Gottschalkia purinilytica: one gene and its partner. The protein of the gene in region 1 interacts with the protein of each later gene in a pairwise test. Links are inferred from orthologs where the notes say so. Each region holds a gene or a part of one and is shown in the gene's direction. Other genes may lie near its edges.

Region 1 (3,054 bases):
TTTTTCCATCAGCACGAGGATTTACAGATGATGATGAGTTAGAAGAAGAAAGAAGACTTTGTTATGTAGGAATAACAAGAGCCAAAGAAATACTATATATGACATATTCAAGTATACGTATGTTGTATGGTAAAACAAATTATAATGCAGTTTCAAGGTTTATAGGCGAAGTACCGGAAAGTTTGATCGATGGTTGCAATGAAAAGAAAAAATTAAATACTGCAACTCAAAATTCAAGTACAAGTAGTAAATATTTTAAAGGATATACATTTGAGAATACTAAAAAAGAACCTAATCTGAATTCAGATAGTGAGAATATAAAGGCAGGAGCGAAAGTAAGCCATAAGTCTTGGGGAATAGGAACGGTTGTTCAAGTAAAAGGACAAGGAGAAAATACAGAGATAACAGTAACTTTTCCAAGTCAAGGTATAAAGAAACTTATGCTTGCCTATGCACCTATAGAAGTAGTATAAATTTGGAGGTGCTAATATGGATGATAATAAATTGTCTAGAATGAAAGAACTAATAGATATAATAAATGACCTAAACTACTACTACTATACATTAGACAGTCCTAAGGTTAGTGATAAAGAATATGACGCTATTTATGATGAATTAGTAGCACTCGAGAAAGAAACAAATACTGTGCTTTCTAACTCACCTACACAAAGAGTAGGTGGGGAAGTATTAGATAAGTTCGAAAAACATAGACATTTAGGAAAACTACTGAGCTTGGATAAAAGCCAAAATGTAGAAGAACTTAGAAGTTGGGATCAAAGAGTTAAAAAGCTTATAAACCAGTATAATGCAGCAAATGAACAGAAGCTTCCATATCCTACGTATGTTGTTGAACTAAAATTCGATGGTCTTACAATAAACCTTACTTATCAAGATGGAAAACTAGTACAAGGTTCAACTAGAGGTAATGGAATAATAGGAGAAGGCATACTTCCACAGATAAAAACAATAAAAACTGTTCCTTTAACTATACCTTTTAAAGATGGCACATTTGAGGTTCAAGGAGAGGGTCTCATGCCTTTATCGGCACTAGAAGAGTATAATAAAAAGGCAAAAGAACCTTTGAAGAATGCTAGAAATGGAGCGGCAGGGGCTTTAAGAAACTTGGATCCAAAGTTAACAGCAGAAAGAAACCTTATAGCTTACTTTTATAATATAGGATTTTCTGATACATTAACATTTGAAACTCATCTAGATATGATAGAGTTCATAAAGGAAAATAGACTTCCTGTAAACGACTATCTTAAAGTATATAATGATATAGAAGAAGTAATAGAAGAAGTAGGTAGAGTGAATGAAGAAAGAAAAAATTTAGATGTGTTAACAGATGGATTAGTTATAAAAATAAATGATATTAGAACGAGAGAAGTTTTAGGATATACTCAGAAGTTTCCTAGATGGGCTATGGCATATAAATTTGAGGCAGAAGAAGTTACTACAAAGCTACTAGAAGTGGAATGGAATGTAGGAAGAACGGGAAAAGTAACTCCAATAGCACATCTAGAGCCTATTGATATAGGAGGAGTAACTGTAAAAAGGGCTACTTTAAATAACTGGGATGATATACAGAGAAAAAGAGTAAAAAAAGGATGCAAGGTTTGGATAAGAAGGTCAAATGATGTTATACCAGAAATAATGGGAGCAGTTGAAGATGATGAAGTACATGAGGAAATAGATAAGCCAGAATACTGTCCTGCATGTAATAGTGAATTGAAACATGAAGGTGTACATATGTTTTGCTTAAATTCACTATCTTGTAAGCCACAGTTAGTATCAAGACTAGTTCATTTTGCAAGTAGAGATGCTATGAATATAGAAGGATTTAGTGAAAAAACAGCAGGACAGTTATTTGAAAAATTAGATTTAAAGGATATATCTCAAATATATGAGCTTAAATTTGATGATTTAGTTGAATTAGAGAGATTCGGAAAGAAAAAGACAGAGAATCTATTAAATGCTATAGAAAAAAGTAAAAATTGTGATTTAGATGCGTTTATATATGCACTTGGTATACCTAATGTAGGAAGAAAAACAGCTACAGAGCTTGCTAATACTTTCAAGTCACTAGAAAATATAATGAACGCAACATATGATGAATTAATTTCTGTACCAGATATAGGAGGAATAGTTGCTAATAGTATAATAGAGTTTTTCCATGATGACAAAATAGTAGAAAGTATAAATAAGCTATTATCTGAAGGAATAACTTTAGAATATGAAGAGCATGAAGTAAAAGAAGATAGTATATTCAGTGGAAAAACTGTAGTTGTTACTGGCACTTTAGAAGACTTTAGTAGGACTGAGGCAAAAGAAATAGTAGAAAAACTTGGTGGTAAAGTGACAGGTAGTGTAAGTAAAAAAACAGACTTTGTGGTAGTTGGAGAAAATCCAGGATCAAAGGCCGACAAAGCTAGTGAACTTGGAATTTCTATTATAAATAGTGATGAATTTAAGAAAATAGTTGAAGATTCAAAGCTTATGTAATATGGAGGGAATATAATGACTATTACAGAGGAAGAAATCGAGAAAGTTATAAAACTATCAAAATTAGAAATAAAAGGTAAGGAAAAAGAGAAATTCATAAAAGATATAGAAATATTACTAAACTATGTAGAAAAGATTGAAGAAATGAATACGACAAATATAGAGCCTACTTACTATATTCATTCACAAATGAATGTAACAAGAGAAGATGTCTTAAAAGAAAGTATGGATAAAAATAAGGCTTTAATGAATGCAAAAGATACTCTTGACGATTATTTTAAAATTTCTACAAAATAAATTGACAATAAGTATCAGCATATTTCCTGGGTAATCGAAAAAATATTAGGATAATTTTATGCACCAAGTAGAATAATAACTCTTCTTGGTGCAAATTTGTATATGATTAACTTAGTAAGAAATTCATATTTCTCGTTATTTAGGGGGAATTAAAATGATAAAGCTTCAGTACTTAGAAGAAAAAGACTTTAGAAAAATAGTTGAATGGAATGGAAATAAGACGTCAGATTATTTATTGCAATGGGCTGGGCCTGT
Region 2 (3,084 bases), on another replicon or contig:
GAAATAATGATAAGTATAGAAAGTTGTAATAAAAATTGATTTTTAGTAAAAAATTTGATACAATACACTCAAAATGATAATTTTAGGCTTTGAAGAGAAATAGTAGATAAACAATTGTTTCCAGAGAGCTAACGTATGGTGCAAGTTAGCAACAATTTTAGTCGAACTCATCTCTGAGTCGTTAAGGTGAAGGATAGTAGTCTTAACCGGATAGATCCGTTAAACTTGTTAAGTGGGTAGAGTTTTCTACCAAATAGAGTGGTACCGCGATAATAAAACCTTCGTCTCTATATATAGAAGATGAGGGTTTTTTGTATTTTTACATAAAACTGCAAAAAAGGACGTGAGATAAATGAAAGAATATAATCCAAAAGCGATTGAGAAAAAGTGGCAAGATATTTGGGATGAAAAGGGAACTTTTCATGCTTTAGATGATAAATCAAAGCCTAAATTTTATGCATTAATAGAGTTCCCTTATCCATCTGGACAGGGATTACATGTTGGTCATCCAAGACCATATACAGCATTAGATATAGTTTCTAGAAAGAGAAGATTACAAGGATATAATGTACTATATCCTATGGGATGGGATGCATTTGGACTTCCTACTGAAAATTATGCTATAAAAAATAAAATACATCCTAAGAAAGTTACAGAACAAAATGTTGCAAGATTTAAGTCGCAACTAAAATCACTTGGCTTATCTTTCGACTGGTCAAGAGAAATCAATACAACAGATCCAGAATACTATAGATGGACTCAATGGATATTCTTAAAACTATTTGAAAAAGGGTTAGCATATAAAGAAGAATCATCTATAAACTGGTGTACTGAATGTAAAGTAGGACTTGCAAATGAGGAAGTTGTAAATGGTGGTTGTGAGCGTTGTGGTGGAGAAGTTGTAAGAAAAACTAAAAATCAATGGATGTTAAAAATAACAGAATATGCAGAAAGATTAATTAAAGACCTAGATTTAGTGGATTATATTGATAGAGTTAAAATCCAACAAAAAAATTGGATAGGTAAGTCACAAGGTATGGAAGTTAATTTTAATATAACAGGTGAAAATAAAGTAACTGTATATACAACAAGACCAGACACTTTATTTGCAGTAACATATGTTACTTTATCACCAGAACATCCTCTTATTAATAAATTAAAAGATAAAATAACTAATTTTGATAAAATAGAAGCATATAGAGAGTCTGCAAGTAAAAAATCAGACTTTGAAAGAACAGAACTAGTTAAAGAAAAAACAGGAGTACAAATTGAAGGAATAACTGCTACGAATCCTGTGAATGGAAAAGAAATACCTGTTTGGATATCAGATTATGTATTAATGTCTTATGGTACAGGAGCTGTAATGGCTGTTCCAGGACATGATACAAGAGACTGGGAATTTGCTAAAACATTTAACTTACCTATTATAGAAGTTGTTAAAGGTGGAGATATAGAAAAAGAAGCTTTTACAGATATAGAATCAGGAACGATGATAAACTCAGATTTTCTAGATGGATTAAGTGTAAAAGAAGCTAAAGAAAAAATAAGCTCTTGGTTAGAAGAAAAAGGAATAGGCAAAAGAAAAACTAACTATAAGTTAAGAGACTGGTTATTCTCAAGACAAAGATACTGGGGAGAACCAATACCAGTGGTTCATTGTGATAAGTGTGGTTGGGTAGCTTTACCAGAAGAAGAATTACCACTAATGCTACCAGAAGTAGAAAGTTATGAACCAACAGATAATGGAGAATCGCCACTTGCTAATATAACTGACTGGGTAAAAACTACTTGTCCAAAATGTGGAGGAGATGCTGAAAGAGAAACTGATACAATGCCACAATGGGCTGGATCATCATGGTACTTCTTAAGATATACAGATCCACACAATGATAAAGAATTAGCAAGTAAAGAAAATTTAGATTATTGGATACCAATTGACTGGTATAATGGTGGTATGGAGCATACTACATTACACTTACTATATTCTAGATTCTGGCATAAGTTCTTATATGACTATGGTATAGTACCTACTCCAGAACCATATCAAAAGAGAACTTCACATGGTATGATATTAGGTGAAAATAATGAAAAGATGTCTAAATCTAGAGGTAACGTAATAAATCCAGATGAAGTTGTAGATGAATTTGGAGCAGATACCCTAAGAGTTTATGAAATGTTTATAGGAGATTTTGAAAAAAGTGTATCTTGGTCAGAGAATGGAGTAAAAGGATGTAGAAGATTCTTAGAAAGAGTTTGGAAACTTCAAGATATTCTAGTAGAAGGAGAGGAATATTCTAAAGAACTAGAAAGTACTATGCATAAGACTATAAAGAAAGTTAGTGAAGACTTTGAAAGTTTGAAGTTTAATACAGCTATAGCTAGTCTAATGTCTCTTATAAATGAATTTAATAGTGCTGGTAAAGTAAATAAAGCTGAATTTAGAACATTCTTGATTCTTTTAAATCCTGCCGCTCCTCATATAACAGAAGAATTATGGCAAAATTCAGGATTCCAAGGAATGTTAAATGAAACTAGTTGGCCAGTTTGGGATGATAATAAAACTATAGACGATGTTATTGAGATGGCAGTACAAATTAATGGTAAAGTTAGAGGTAAAATATTAGTACCTGCAGATGCAACTCAAGAAGTAGCAAAATCAAAAGTTATTGAAGATGAAAAGCTCAATGCTTTAATAGAAGGTAAAACATTAGTAAAAGAAATTTACGTTCCTGGAAGAATATTTAATATAGTTGTAAAATAACTTATATGTTTAAGAAGTATAAATATTTAGCCCCGTAAATAGGTTCTAGACTTATTTACGGGGCTAAATTTATAACTAAATAGTGATCCTATTCTTTTCTTCCAATTGTAAAGTGAGTTATAGTAGCAATTACCATTAGAATAAGACCAGATATACATACTCCTTTCCATTTCCATATGTTCCAGCTATATGTACCTAGAAAAGAACCTATTGATCCACCAAGAAAATATGTAAACATAAATATAGTATTATATCTACTTCGTGCTTCGGAAGATATATTATGTATTCTAGTCTGATTCGAAACTTGTCCTGATTGTGTACCT

Evidence for each region. Proteins that work in one complex are often made in the same cells at the same time.
Region 2: the proteins of ligA (region 1) and leuS interact in binary tests that used the Escherichia coli proteins (3 or more experiments, as listed by UniProt). The link is inferred for Gottschalkia purinilytica from one-to-one orthologs.

What each region holds. Positions count from the first base shown.
Region 1 is NZ_LGSS01000020.1:21,830-24,883, reverse strand. Bases 21-2,995 are described here. They hold ligA (NAD-dependent DNA ligase LigA), read left to right. Parts: upstream 21-489; coding sequence 490-2,502; downstream 2,503-2,995. Other genes in these bases: CLPU_RS14635 (GNAT family N-acetyltransferase), read left to right, coding at 2,954-2,995; gatC (Asp-tRNA(Asn)/Glu-tRNA(Gln) amidotransferase subunit GatC), read left to right, coding at 2,518-2,799; pcrA (DNA helicase PcrA), read left to right, coding at 21-473. In the rest of the region: more of pcrA, read left to right, coding at 1-20; more of CLPU_RS14635, read left to right, coding at 2,996-3,054. UniProt on the Escherichia coli protein: DNA ligase that catalyzes the formation of phosphodiester linkages between 5'-phosphoryl and 3'-hydroxyl groups in double-stranded DNA using NAD as a coenzyme and as the energy source for the reaction.
Region 2 is NZ_LGSS01000004.1:280,116-283,199, reverse strand. What follows is about bases 52-3,056. They hold leuS (leucine--tRNA ligase), read left to right. Parts: upstream 52-352; coding sequence 353-2,761; downstream 2,762-3,056. Other genes in these bases: CLPU_RS06155 (MFS transporter), read right to left, coding at 2,850-3,056. In the rest of the region: more of CLPU_RS06155, read right to left, coding at 3,057-3,084.